One region of the Nocardioides caricicola genome, then DNA from elsewhere that is predicted to be linked to it. Evidence: predicted binding sites of a transcription regulator. Region 1 holds the regulator's gene; each other region holds the start of a gene.

Region 1 (4,615 bases):
CGGATCGTCTCGGCGACGATGCCGATGGTGTTGCGCTGCTCCTCCACGAAGTCGCGGCCGACCGGGGCGCCGTGGCCGGGCACGACCACCGTGCCCGGCGTGCTGAGGCCGAGCACGACGTCGAGGCTCAGCGGCCAGTCCATCGGCCACGAGTCGTCGTTGAACGACGGGGGAGCGGACTCCTCGACGAGGTCGCCGGCGAGCAGCACGTCGGCGTCGGGGACGCGCAGCACCAGGTCTCCGGCGGTGTGCCCCCGCCCGGGGTACACGAGCTCGACCTGCCGGTCCCCGAGGTCGAGGACCAGGGCGCTGGAGAACGTCCGGTCGGGCAGCACGACCACGTCGGAGTCGCCCCACCGCTCGAGCTCCTCGACCGCGATCTCGTGCGCGACGATCGGCACGTCGCCGTACGCCGTGCGGAACGCGCCGTTGCCGTAGGTGTGGTCGAAGTGCCAGTGCGTGTTGACGATCCCGGTCACGTCGCCGGCGCCGAGCGCGCGGACGTCCTCGATCACCTCCCGCGCCGCGGCGGCCGATCCGTGCGTGTCGACGACGAGCAGCCCGGAGGAGCCGCCCACCAGGGTCACGTTGACGTCGTACTGCTCGTAGCGCGCGACCCAGACCCGGTCGGCGATCTCGGTGAAAGCCACCGGATCACCCTAGAGGCGCAATCCCGCGTACAGCCCGCGGCGCAGCAGCTCGCCGAGGTCGGCGATGTCGTGGGCGGGCCGGGGGAACCGGAGCACCTGCTGGTGCGCACCCTGCTCGTCGACCCACTGCACCTCGACGCCCTCGGGCGACAGCCGCGAGATCTGGACGCCGAGGATCTCGGTGGGCCGGGTGCCGGTGCCGAGTGAGACCGCACGCCGCAGCTCGTCCTGGTGGCACTCGTTGGCGTGCTCGGTCGAGCGCTGCAGGTGCCCCCGGTTCATCCGGTGCTCCGGGCTGCGGAAGTCCTCCAGGGAGATCTTGTGCTGCCGGTCGTCCCGTGCCAGCAGCACGAAGTTCAGGTGCAGCACGATCGCCTCGCCGTGCGTGGGCTGGAGGCGGCCGCCCAGGGTCAGCGTGTCGGCGCGGTCGGGCCCGGTGCGCGGGCCGAGCCCGCTGGTGAGGGTCAGCAGCGCGCTCGCGCGGCGGGCGGCGGCCCGGGCGACGGGGGAGTCCGGCGGGCAGTACAGCGCCGGCGTACCTCCGTCGTCGCAGAGCTCGAGCCGGTCCTCGATGGCGTTCGGCTCGCCCTCGACCACCAGGCTCGCGGAGGCGGGGCAGGCCAGGATGCTGCGGGCGTCGGCGGCGAGCCGCCGCGAGTCGGACGGGAGCACGGATCCTCCTGGCAATCAGGTTAGAGAAGTTAGGTAAGCCTAACCTACGTCGACGCCACGCGTCGATGGGTGCGCCCCCGCGTGACACCCGCTGTAGGCTTGGCACTCCGGACATTCGAGTGCCAGTGAGGAGGCGGGATGCAGGAGGAACGTCGGCTCGCCGTGCTCCGCGCCATCGTCGAGGACTACGTCTCCACCGAGGAACCCGTCGGCTCCAAGGCGCTCGTCGAGCGGCACGGCCTCGGCGTCTCGCCGGCCACCGTCCGCAACGACATGGCCGCGCTCGAGGACGAGGGCTACATCACCCAGCCGCACACCAGCGCGGGCCGCGTGCCGACCGACAAGGGCTACCGGCTGTTCGTCGACCGCCTGACCACCGTCAAGCCGATGAGCGCCGCCGAGAAGCGCGCGATCGCCACCATCTTGGACGGGGCGGTCGACCTCGACGACGTCGTGAACCGCTCGGTGCGGCTGCTCGCGCAGCTGACCCGCCAGGTCGCCGTCGTGCAGTACCCCACGCTCTCGCGCTCGACGGTCCGCCACGTCGAGCTGGTCGCGCTCGCGCCGAACCGGCTGCTGGTCGTGCTGATCCTCAGCACCGGCCGGGTCGAGCAACGGCTGGTCGAGCTCGGCGTCGACCTCGCCGAGGACGACCTCGCCGACCTGCGCCAGCAGGTCAACCGCGCCGCGACCGGCGAGGTCATCGCCGAGGCGGTGACGTCCCTGCGCGCACTCGTGCCGTCCGGGGAGAGCACCCCGCTCGGCTCGGTGGCCGAGACCCTCGTGGACGCGATGTCCGACCACCGCTCGGACGAGCGGATCGTGGTCGGTGGCGCGGCGAACCTGGCGCGGTACGGCGACAACTTCGACTCCGCCGTCCGCCCGCTGCTCGAGGCGCTCGAGGAGCACGTCGTGCTGCTCAAGCTGCTCGGCGAGGCCTCGACCGGCGAGCTGCTGACCGTCCGCATCGGCCACGAGGGCCCCTACCAGGAGCTCGCGTCCACGAGCGTGGTCGCGACCGGGTACGGCCCGGGCGACGAGTCGCTCGCCCGGCTCGGCATCGTCGGCCCCACCCGCATGGACTACCCAGGCTCGATGGCCGCGGTGCGTGCCGTGGCGCGCTACGTCTCGCGCATCCTCGACGAGGCCTGAGCCTCCAGAACCCCAGAGATACAAGGAACGCAGTTGAGTCAGGACCTGTACGAGCTCCTCGGTGTCGCCCGCGACGCGGACGGCGACGCCATCAAGAAGGCCTACCGTCGGCTCGCCCGGCAGTACCACCCCGACGTGAACCCCGACCCCGAGGCGCAAGAGCGGTTCAAGGAGATCTCGCTCGCCTACGAGGTGCTCTCGGACCCGCAGAAGCGCGCGTCGTACGACCGCGGCGGCGACCCGTTCGGTGGCGCCGGCGGGTTCGGCCAGGGCGCGGGCTTCTCGTTCACCGACATCATGGACGCGTTCTTCGGCGGCGGCGGGGCGGCGTCCGCCGGCCGCGGCCCGCGCCCGCGCGAGCGGCGCGGCCAGGACGCCCTGATCCGGCTCGAGGTGGACCTCTCCGAGGCGGCGTTCGGTGTCACCCGCGAGCTCAAGGTGGACACCGCGGTGCTCTGCAGCACCTGCCACGGTGAGGGGACGGCGGCCGGCACCCACCCGATCCCGTGCGAGACCTGTCACGGTGCCGGCGAGGTCGCGCACGTGCAGCGCTCGTTCCTCGGCGAGATCCGCACCCTGCGCCCGTGCGCGGCGTGCCGCGGCTTCGGCAGCATCATCCCCGAGCCGTGCCGCGAGTGCTCCGGCGACGGCCGGGTCCGCTCGCGCCGCACGCTCACCGTGAAGATCCCGGCGGGCGTCGACACCGGCACCCGCGTCCAGCTCGCCGGCGAGGGCGAGGTCGGCCCGGGCGGCGGCCCGGCCGGTGACCTGTACGTCGAGATCACCATCGCGCCGCACCCCACCTTCACCCGGCACGGCAACGACCTGCACTGCACGGTGACGCTGCCGATGACCGCGGCCGCGCTCGGCACCACGCTCACGCTGCCCACCCTCGAGGCGGACGTCGTCGGCGAGGACGGCGGCGACCCGGAGCTGCAGACGTCGTTCGAGCTCGAGGTCCGTCCCGGCACCCAGTCCGGGGCCGACCGGATCCTGCGGGGGCTCGGCGTGCCCGGCCTGCGGGGCGGGCGCGGCGACCTGGTCGTCACGATCATCGTCGAGACGCCGACCAAGCTCGACGCGCGCCAGGAGGAGCTCCTCCGCGAGCTCGCGGCGATCCGCGACGAGGAGGCCCCCTCCGGCCAGGTGCGTCCCGGCCAGAAGGGCGTCTTCGGCCGCCTCCGCGACGCCTTCAACCACTGATGTCGCTGCCCGTCCACCTGGTGCCCGGCCTCGACGGGGTCGCCGTCGGGGACGAGGTCACGGTGGAGGGCGACGAAGCGCACCACGCGGTCGCCGTACGCCGCCTGCGCGTCGGCGAGCAGGTCGTGCTGACCGACGGCCGCGGCACGTCGCTGCGCGGGTCGGTCACGTCGACCGGCAAGCGGGTGTTCGCGGTCGAGGCCGAGCAGGTCACCCGGCACGAGCGTCCCGAGCCCGAGGTGGTCGTGGTCCAGGCGATCCCGAAGGGCGACCGCGGAGAGCTCGCCGTGGAGGTGCTGACCGAGGTCGGCGTCGCGTCGGTCGTGCCGTGGGCCGCCGCGCGCAGCGTCGCCGTCTGGAAGGGCGAGCGCGCCGCGAAGTCGCTCGCCCGCTGGCGCTCGACGGCCCGCGAGGCGGCCAAGCAGGCGCGCCGCTCCTGGCACCCGGAGGTCGCCGAGATGGCGAGCACCGCCGACGTGGCCGCGCTGGTCGGCGCTGCCGACCTCGCCGTCGTGCTGCACGAGGAGGCGACGTCGTCGCTGGCTGCGCTCGACGTCCCGGCCTCCGGCCGGATCGTGGTCGTCGTGGGCCCGGAGGGCGGACTGTCCGAGGACGAGGTGACGGCGTTCGTCACCGCCGGCGCGGTCTCGGTGCGCCTCGGCGCCGAGGTGCTGCGCACCTCGACCGCGGGCGTCGCGGCGGTCTCCGCCCTGCTGTCCCGCACCGCACGCTGGGCCTAGGTGGTGGCGTAGCCCAGCAGCTCACCGTCGTGGGCGCTCGCGAAGAGGATGGCGTCGCGGAGCGCCACGTCGGACGCGAGCCCGGTGAGGTCGCTCATCGAGAACTGGTCGGCCCGCGGGCCCGACTCGACGACGTTCACGATCGTCTGGACGCCGTCGCCCTGGATCCAGATCTGCGAGGCGTGGGACAACCGGTCA
Region 2 (4,615 bases), on a different contig from region 1:
CCGCCGGGGACGATGCCCTCCTCGATCGCGGCGCGCGTCGCGGAGACGGCGTCCTCGATGCGGTGCTTCTTCTCCTTGAGCTCCACCTCGGTGTGCGCGCCGACCTTGATGACGCACACGCCGCCGGCCAGCTTCGCGAGGCGCTCCTGGAGCTTCTCGCGGTCCCAGTCGGAGTCGGTGGACTCGATCTCGCCCTTGATCTGGTTGACGCGGCCCTCGACGTCCTTCGGGTCGCCGGCGCCGTCGACGATCGTGGTGTCGTCCTTGGTGATGACGACGCGACGCGCCTGGCCGAGCACCTCGAGGCCGACCTGGTCGAGCTTGAGGCCGACCTCCGGGGCGATGACCTGACCGCCGGTCAGGGTCGCGATGTCCTGCATCATCGCCTTGCGGCGGTCACCGAACGCCGGGCTCTTCACCGCGACGGCGTTGAACGTGCCGCGGATCTTGTTGACGACCAGGGTCGAGAGCGCCTCGCCCTCGACGTCCTCGGCGAGGATGAACAGCGGCTTGCCGGTCGAGATGACCTTCTCCAGCAGCGGGAGCAGCTCGGCGACGGCCGAGATCTTGCCCTGGTGCAGCAGGATGTACGGGTCGTCGAGGACGGCCTCCATCCGCTCGGGGTCGGTCACGAAGTACTGCGACAGGTAGCCCTTGTCGAACTGCATGCCCTCGGTGAAGTCGAGCTCGGTGCCCATGGTGTTGGACTCCTCGACGGTGATGACACCGTCCTTGCCGACCTTGTCGAACGCCTGCGAGAGCAGGTCGCCGATGTGGCTGTCGCGGCTCGAGATCGTGGCGACCGACGCCATGTCCTCGACCGACTCGACCTCGCGGGCGGCCTCCTTGAGCGCGTCGCCGACGGCCTCGGCCGCGGCGTCCATGCCCCGCTTGAGGCCCATCGGGTTCGCGCCGGCGGCGACCGCGCGCAGACCCTCGTGGACCATCGCCTGGGCGAGCACGGTGGCGGTGGTGGTGCCGTCACCGGCGATGTCGTTGGTCTTGGTGGCGACTTCCTTGGTCAGCTGCGCACCGAGGTTCTCGAACGGGTCGTCGAGCTCGATCTCACGCGCGACGGTGACACCGTCGTTGGTGATGGTCGGCGCGCCCCACTTCTTGTCGAGGACGACGTAGCGGCCCTTCGGACCGAGCGTGACCTTGACGGCGTTGGCGAGGGCGTCGACGCCACGCTCGAGCGCGCGGCGGGCGTTCTCGTCGAACTCCAGGATCTTCGGCATGACTCTCCTCTAGAGAAAAAGATCGGGTCGTCCGCCTCGGGGCGTGCCAGAGGCAGCCGAGAGGCGGACGACCCGGTAGATCAGGAAACGATCGCGAGGACGTCGCGCGCGGAGAGGATGAGGTACTCCGCTCCGGCGTACTTGACCTCGGTGCCGCCGTACTTGCTGTAGATGACCTTGTCGCCCACGTTCACGTCGAGCGGAACGCGGTTGCCGTTGTCGTCGATCCGACCGGGACCGATCGCCAGGACCTCGCCCTCCTGGGGCTTCTCCTTGGCGGTGTCCGGGATGACCAGGCCCGAGGCCGTGGTCTGCTCCGCGTCGAGCGGCTTGACGACGATCCGGTCCTCGAGGGGCTTGATGTTGACCGACACGATGCCGACCTCCACTTTCTGGCACTTCGATGTTGGGGTTGATGCACGTCTGGTGCCTGCGGATCCGGTACGCCGTCGCGGGGATCGCATCGGTGTCGCAGGCGCTGGCACACTCACGGGGAGAGTGCCAGTTCTGAAACTAGCACTCTCCCCAACTGAGTGCCAGCGCGGGGGCGCCGGCGAGATGGACCTACTGGTTCTGGGACGGGTCCGCGTCGTAGTGCATGGCGCCGATCGGGACCTCCCAGCCGATCTCGTGGCCGTCGTGGCCGTCGAACTCCCGGGACTGCGCCGCGATGTGCGCCGGCAGCGCCTGGCCCAGGCCCCGGGCCTTGAAGTCCTCCGCGATGGACCCCTGCGACGGCACCCATCCGCACACCATCGACACCCGGTCGTTGAAGCCCGGGTTGGCGCCACCCAGGTAGGACACGCTGATGTAGGTGCTCTCCTCGCCCGCGACCGGCGTCGTCAGCATCCCGTAGGTCTCGCTGGGCGAGTTGATCGTCTGCGGGTTGGTGGGCGTGCCGATGACGATCGGCGGGTTGAACGACGCGCCGTCCCCGACGGAGACGGCCACCTTGCCGCCGACGTAGCCCTGGCTGCCGAAGAAGTAGACGTGCAGCAGGGAGTCACCGGTGATCCTCGGCGGGAGGGGCATCTTCATCGTGTGGGTCCACACGGCGTTGGTCGGCACCAGGGCGACGTTCTTCCAACCCACGTAGAGCTCGTTGGTGACCAGCGACGCCATGTCGCTGTAGGTCTGCGGCACGTTGTTGTGCAGCAGCGGGTTGGGGTTGTCCTTGCTGTCCAGCAGGGCGAACACGCAGTAGTGGTCGCTGCCGGACGGCGGGGGCTGGGCGACCCAGTACCAGGGCTCCGGGGCCACCGCGATCTCCTGGTTGTTGGTGGCCGAGATCGTCTGCTTCGTGGTCTTGCCGTCCTGAAGGGTCAACGGGTTGTCGATCCAGTCGCTCGGCATGTTGATCAGCGCGCATCCGACCGCGTACAGCGTCACGTCGGCGGTCTCCGCACCGGCGGCCCAGTTCTTCGCTCGCACGTAGATGTAGTTCGGGACGCCTTCCAGGATCTGGGCAGCGTAGTCCTGGGCCCACGACTGGGTCGTCGCGAAGTTCGTGGTCGGGTTCGGGTCGGCCGCGGGCAGCGGGATGATGTCCGGGCAGATCGTGATCGACCCACCTGAAGGAACCTGTCCCTCCGGCGTGGTCGTGTTCGCACGCAGGGCAAAGCTGGTCCATGCGGTCATGCGTCCTCCTCTGGGATGCGCTACTGCGCGGTGGTGGGGATCGCGGTCGCGATCCCGATCCGGTGGCCCGGCTGGCTGCCGAAGCCGAAGTCGACGTTCCAGAGCCGGCCGGCGCTGCCCTGGCCCAGCGGGACGGTGAGGGTGCCGGACTCGCCCGAGATGGTCTGAGTGGTGCCCGCGGTGACGGTGCCGTCGACGGTCCCGCCCTCGGTCTGCCAGGTCAGGGTGGCGGTCGCCCCGGGCGCGTTGACGCCGTAGCCGCAGGTCGCCTTGAGCGAGTCGACCGTCCCGCCGCCCAGCTCGCTCGGCAGGGTGAGCACCACGGCGGAGGTCATCCCGACGCCGGTCGCCGTGAACGTGATCGCGCTCGGGAACGGGAAGGCCTGGCTGGTGCTGCCGGACGACGGGACCGCCGTCGGGGCGCCGGAGCCGAGCGCCATCGTGACGGTGCCGCCGATCACCTGCCAGACCACGAAGGCCTGGGCGTTCTGCGGGTCGGTGATCACCTCGACCGACACGAACGCCGGGCACGCGTTCACCGTGACCGTGGGCGTCGGCGGGGCCAGGCCCACCGGTTGCAGCGTGTAGGTCGTGGTCTGCCCGGGGGTCGCCTGGGCGCTGCCGCTGGTGGGGACCGTGCCGACGCCCGGCGAGATGCTGCACGCCGTCGCCCAGGTCGTCGCCCACGTCAGCGTGACGGGGAGCAGACCCCCGGGCGGGACCTGGCTCGGTGTCGCCGTGAACGACTGGACGTCGACCTGCATCACCGTGACCGGCGCCGGCATCGAGACCGTGCGGCCGAAACCCGTGGCGGTCATCAAGTAGTCCACGACCGGATGGTTGGGGTCGTCGACGGTGGTGCTCACCGCCTGGGTCCCCTGCGCCGGGTCGAGCTTCCCGTAGGTCCCCGGCGTGATCCCGACGGTGTCGGCGTTGTTGACCAGCCAGCTCAGCGCCGACGTACCACCCTGGGGCACCTGGCCGGGCGAGGCGCCGAAGGACAGGATCGTCACCTGCGGCACGTAGACCGTGATCTGCTCGCTGCGCGTCGTGCCGTCGCCGACGGCGGTCAACGTGTACGTCGTGGTCGTGTTGGGCGTCACCGGGTAGCTGCCCTGGGGCTTCAGGTTGGGCTTCGAGATCCCGTTCCAGCTGAGCGTGCACGAGCTGGCGCCCGTCGTCGTCCACGACAGCGTCGACGTCTGACCAGCCGTCACCTGCACCGGCGCGGCCGAGAACTCCGTGATCGCCAGGCCCGGCTTCACCTTGGAGATCCCGATCGTGCCGAGCCGCAGGATGTCGGTCTGCTCCCAGGCCTGGATCTCGACCAGGCCGGGGAACTCGTTGACCTCGATCCCGGTGAGGATGAACGCCACGCTGTCACCGGTGTCGAGCCCGGTGGCCGGCGGCGCCGGGACCGCGGTGAAGTTGCCCTGCTGGTCGGACTCGATCGTCCACGGCACGCCGAGCCCCGGCCCGCACCCCACGACCGACGGGTTCGTGGTCAGCTGACCGCCACCGTCGCCGGGCTGGATGTTGAACACCAGCTGGGTGCAGTCGACGTGCCGCGCCGTCGGGTTGTTGACCGTCACCATCAGGGTGACGACCTGCGGGTTCTTCGAGTCCGACGAGTACGGCACGACGCACGGCGTGACGTCGTAGGCGAAGATCGGCGGGGGGTAGTCCGTCATGGGCGCTCTTCCTTCGAGGCGGTCTTGGTGACCAGCAGGGCGGCGCCT
Region 3 (4,615 bases), on a different contig from region 1:
GGGGGAAGTCCCAGTCGTAGAGCGCCTGCGTGGCGTCGATGCCCTCGTAGCACTGCAGTCGCACCAGCGGCAGGTCGAGGCTCTGCGCGAGCGCCTCGGCGAGCGCGGTCTTGCCGGTGCCCGGCTCACCCTCGAGCAGCAGCGGGCGCTGCATCCGCAGCGCGAGGAACGCGACGGTCGCCAGCGCGTCGTCGGCGAGGTAGCCGGTCTCGTCGAGGCGGGCGGCCACGGCGGCGGGTGACGCGAGCTCCATGGAGCCCAGGCTACTCAGGGGGTGTCGGCGTCCCGCCCGGTCGCGAGGTCGACGCACTCGACGAGCTCGACGTCGCGGGCGGCGAGGTAGGCCCGGGCCCCCTCGTCGCCGGTGCTCTCAGCGGCGACCGCGGCCCAGTGCTCGCGGCCGAGGACGACCGGGTGGCCGGGCTTCCCGGCGTACGTCGCGCGCCGCAACGTGCTCGCGACCGGCGGTGGGTCGAGCAGCCGGCGCACGACGTCGGCGCCGACGTCCGGGAGGTCGACCAGCATCAGCAGCACGGCGTCGGCGTCGGAGGTCTCCGCGGCCGCGAGCCCGGCGCGCAGCGAGGCGGACATGCCCTCCTTCCAATCGGCGGCGACCACGGCGCTCGCGCCGGTGCCCTCGAGCAGCGGGAGCGCGTCCTCGGCGCCCGCGCCGAGGACGACCGTCACGGGAGCGCAGCCACCGTCGGTCAGCACCTGCACGCCGCGGGCCAGCCACCCGGGCACCAGCGCCTTCGGCATGCCCATCCGCGAGCCCGCGCCCGCGGCCAGCAGCAGTCCGTCGACCGTCACCCCGCGAACGCCTGGGCGTACATCGACGCGAGGTCGTCGGAGTACGCCGCGCTGAAGCCGCACAGCGTGACCCGGCCGTCGGTCGCGGACACCAGGTAGCGCCCGCCCTGCTCGAAGCTCACCGCGCTCAGCAGCTGCTGCATCTCCGCGGACGGCGCCTGCACCTCGACCAGGTCGGTCGGGTCACCGGCGTACCACGTGGTCGGCGTCAGCGTGACGAGGGTGCCGTCGATGCTGGTCACCGTCGCGTCGAACGCCACGGTCTGCTCGGCCAGCACCTCGGGGTTGGGCACCATGCACTTGGCGGCGTACGCCGCAGCGTCGGGCGCGGACAGCTCGGTGACCGTGGGGTCGCTCGCGGCCGGGGTGTCGATCGCGGTCGGTGTCGCCGAGTCGTCGTTGAGGTTCATGACCGCGAAGATCCCGGCCCCGGCGATGATCACGGCCGCCGCTGCGGCGACCAGCCAGGTGAGCGGGCTCCGGTCGTGCGTGCCGGTCTCACGGTTCTCGGTGGTGAGCTCCGTGCTCATGACGTCCTCCAGGAGTCGGGCCGCCCGGTCGGGGTCGGCCGGCGGCAGGGAGGAAGCCGGGTCGGACGCCTGCAGCCGGTGCAGCAGCTCGTCGTCGTTCATGACCTTCTCCCCTCTCTCGACTCCTCATGTCCGGCTCGGGCCGCACTCTTTCGCAGCAGGTCGGACAATTTCTTCTTCGCGCGGGTGAGCCGGGTGCTCGCGGCGTTCGGCGAGATGCCGAGGACCACCGCGATCTCGGCCGGCGTCAGCTGCTCCCACGCCCACAGCCGCACCAGCTCGGCCTCCTCGGGGCGCAGCGCGGCCAGCGCCTCGTGCAGCGCCTGGTCGTCGGGCGGGCCGGGATCGTCCGGCTGCGCCATCAGCCGGGCGGCCACCCGGTCCTGTCGGCGCGCGGCGCGCTCGGCGTTGTGGAGGCAGTTGCGCGCCACGGCGTACACCCACGGCAGCGGCAGGTCGGGCACCTCCTCGACCCGGCGCCAGCACACCAGCAGGGTCTCGGCGAGCACGTCCTCGGCGGTCTCGGGGTCGGTGCGGCGCGCGAGGAAGCGGCGTACCGGCTCCATCAGGCCCGGGGCGATCTCCTCGAAGCGCTCGCGTCGCGACTCGTCCATGCCCACGCCCGTAACCCTGCCACGCCCGCTCTCATGCGTCCGCGCCCGCCCGCCGCCACGTTCAGTCGGGGCGAGACGGGGTGAGACGGCCGAACGGCCCCAGTCCCGGAGGACTGGGGCCGTTCGCGTGCTACGTGGAGCGGGTGGGACTCAGAAGTCCATGCCGCCCATGCCGCCGGACGGGTCGCCCATCGGGGCGGCCTTCTCCGGCTTGTCGGCCACGACGGCCTCGGTGGTGAGGAAGAGCGCCGCGATGGAGGCGGCGTTCTGCAGCGCGCTGCGGGTCACCTTGGCGGGGTCGATGATGCCGGAGGCGATCATGTCGACGTACTCGCCGGTGGCCGCGTTGAGACCGTGACCGGCCTCCAGGTTGCGCACCTTCTCCGCCACGACGCCGCCCTCGAGACCGGCGTTGACCGCGATCTGCTTGAGCGGGGCCTCGGTGGCATAGCGGACGATGTTGGCACCGGTGGCCTCGTCGCCCGACAGGTCCAGCTTGTCGAACGCGGTGGCCGAAGCCTGCACCAGGGCGACGCCACCACCGGCGACGATGCCCTCCTCGACGGCCGCCTTCGCGTTGCGAACGGCGTCCTCGATGCGGTGCTTGCGCTCCTTGAGCTCGACCTCGGTGGCCGCGCCGACCTTGATGACCGCAACACCGCCGGCCAGCTTGGCCAGGCGCTCCTGCAGCTTCTCGCGGTCGTAGTCGGAGTCCGACTTCTCGATCTCGGCACGGATCTGGTTGACGCGACCGGCGATCTGGTCGGCGTCGCCCGCGCCCTCGACGATGGTGGTCTCGTCCTTGGTGATGACGACCTTGCGGGCCTGGCCGAGCAGCTCGATGCCGGTCGACTCGAGCTTGAGGCCGACCTCCTCCGAGATGACCTGGCCGCCGGTCAGGATCGCGATGTCCTGCAGCATGGCCTTGCGGCGGTCACCGAAGCCCGGAGCCTTGACGGCGACGGACTTGAAGGTGCCGCGGATCTTGTTGACGACCAGGGTCGACAGCGCCTCGCCGTCGGTGTCCTCGGCCAGGATCAGCAGCGGCTTGCCGGACTGCATGACCTTCTCGAGCAGCGGCAGGAGGTCCTTGACCGACGAGATCTTCTGGTTCGCGATCAGGATGTACGGGTCCTCGAGGACCGTCTCCATGCGCTCCGGGTCGGTGACGAAGTACGCCGAGATGTAGCCCTTGTCGAAGCGCATGCCCTCGGTGAGCTCGAGGTCGAGCCCGAAGGTGTTCGACTCCTCGACGGTGATGACACCTTCCTTGCCGACCTTGTCCATCGCCTCGGCGATGATCTCGCCGACGGTGGTGTCAGCGGCGGAGATCGACGCGGTCGCGGCGATCTGCTCCTTGGTCTCGATGTCGATCGCCATGTTCGAGAGCTGCTCCGACACGGCGGCGACAGCGGCCTCGATGCCGCGCTTCAGACCCATCGGGTTCGCACCCGCGGCCACGTTGCGCAGACCCTCACGGACCATCGCCTGGGCGAGCACCGTGGCGGTGGTGGTGCCGTCACCGGCGACGTCGTCGGTCTTCTTGGCGACCTCCTTGACGAGCTCGGCACCGATCTTCTCGTACGGGTCCTCGAGCTCGATCTCCTTGGCGATGGAGACACCATCGTTGGTGATCGTGGGGGCGCCCCACTTCTTCTCGAGCACGACGTTGCGGCCCTTGGGACCGAGGGTGACCTTGACGGCGTCGGCGAGCGTGTTCATGCCACGCTCGAGACCGCGCCGGGCCTCCTCGTTGAAAGCAATCAGCTTGGGCATAACTCCTGCGATTCCTCACGCTTAGAGTTCGGGGATCCGGCTCGATGGGTTGCCCGCGACGGACGACCCTGCTGACCCGGCGAACCCTTCTCGCCGGCGCGGTGGGCCTCAACTGGCACCGATCCGGTTGTCACTCTCATGTCGAGAGTGCCAGCATCATGTTTAGCACTCGACCCCTGCGAGTGCAAGAAGCGGGGGTGGGCCCGCGGCCGGGGCCGGGGCGCCAGCCTCACCAGGTCCGCGGCAGCGCGCGGTTCGCGATCGCCTCGGCGAACGGCAGCGCGTTGAGCGGCAGGACGTCGAGGTAGAGGCCGGGCTCGGTGAGCTCGACCTCGCTCACGACCAGTCGTCCTTGGTGGCGCATCATGTCGACGCGGCCGTAGACGACCTCGGCGCCGAGCAGGTCGACGACGGTCGCGATCGCCTCCGCGGCGAGCATGGCCGCCTCGTCGGTCAGCTCCACCGAGCGCGCCGTACCGCCGAACTGCTCGTGCACGCGGATGTCGGTGGTGCTGGGCAGCTTCTCGACCTGGCTGACCGGGTGCCCGCCGATCACGAACACCGACGTCTCCCCGTCGTGGTGGATCGACTCGACCAGCGGCTGCACGATCCACGGCCCCTGGTGCCCGTCGGGCTGCGGCAGCCAGACGCGGCCGTCGGAGACCACCTCGATGTGCCGCCCGCCGGCGCCGACGCGCGGCTTCACCACCGACAGCCCGAACCGGTCGGCCGCGGCGCGGACGTCGAACACGGTGTCCGCGGCGACCGTCGGCACGACCGGGAGGCCGGTGTCCTGGAGCTCGACGAGGTAGTGCTTGTCGGTGTTCCAGCGGAAGACGTGCGCGCCGTTGAGGAGCGCCGGGCCGACCCCGGACGCCCAGCCCA

The links. Region 1 encodes HrcA, which represses chaperone genes, less so after heat shock. Its sites were predicted from a motif close to TTGGCACTCGNNNNNNNCGAGTGCCAA; they were not measured.
Region 2: the regulator HrcA is predicted to act here: its motif matches at 1,752-1,778, upstream of groES (co-chaperone GroES).
Region 3: the regulator HrcA is predicted to act here: its motif matches at 3,893-3,919, upstream of groL (chaperonin GroEL).

The regions. Positions count from the first base shown of each region.
Region 1 is NZ_BAABFQ010000005.1:77,835-82,449, reverse strand. Features, by position in the region: gene ABD875_RS08755 (MBL fold metallo-hydrolase) at 1-650, opposite strand, end outside; gene ABD875_RS08750 (hypothetical protein) at 660-1,322, opposite strand; gene hrcA (heat-inducible transcriptional repressor HrcA) at 1,461-2,474, shown strand; gene dnaJ (molecular chaperone DnaJ) at 2,508-3,677, shown strand; gene ABD875_RS08735 (16S rRNA (uracil(1498)-N(3))-methyltransferase) at 3,677-4,417, shown strand; gene ABD875_RS08730 (hypothetical protein) at 4,414-4,615, opposite strand, start outside.
Region 2 is NZ_BAABFQ010000007.1:305,162-309,776, forward strand. Features, by position in the region: gene groL (chaperonin GroEL) at 1-1,238, opposite strand, end outside; gene groES (co-chaperone GroES) at 1,319-1,612, opposite strand; gene ABD875_RS15490 (hypothetical protein) at 1,803-2,876, opposite strand; gene ABD875_RS15495 (hypothetical protein) at 2,897-4,567, opposite strand; gene ABD875_RS15500 (hypothetical protein) at 4,564-4,615, opposite strand, start outside.
Region 3 is NZ_BAABFQ010000008.1:274,900-279,514, forward strand. Features, by position in the region: gene ABD875_RS18935 (AAA family ATPase) at 1-253, opposite strand, end outside; gene ABD875_RS18940 (nucleotidyltransferase family protein) at 268-810, opposite strand; gene ABD875_RS18945 (hypothetical protein) at 807-1,442, opposite strand; gene ABD875_RS18950 (RNA polymerase sigma factor) at 1,439-1,954, opposite strand; gene groL (chaperonin GroEL) at 2,105-3,730, opposite strand; gene ABD875_RS18960 (ATP-grasp domain-containing protein) at 3,960-4,615, opposite strand, start outside.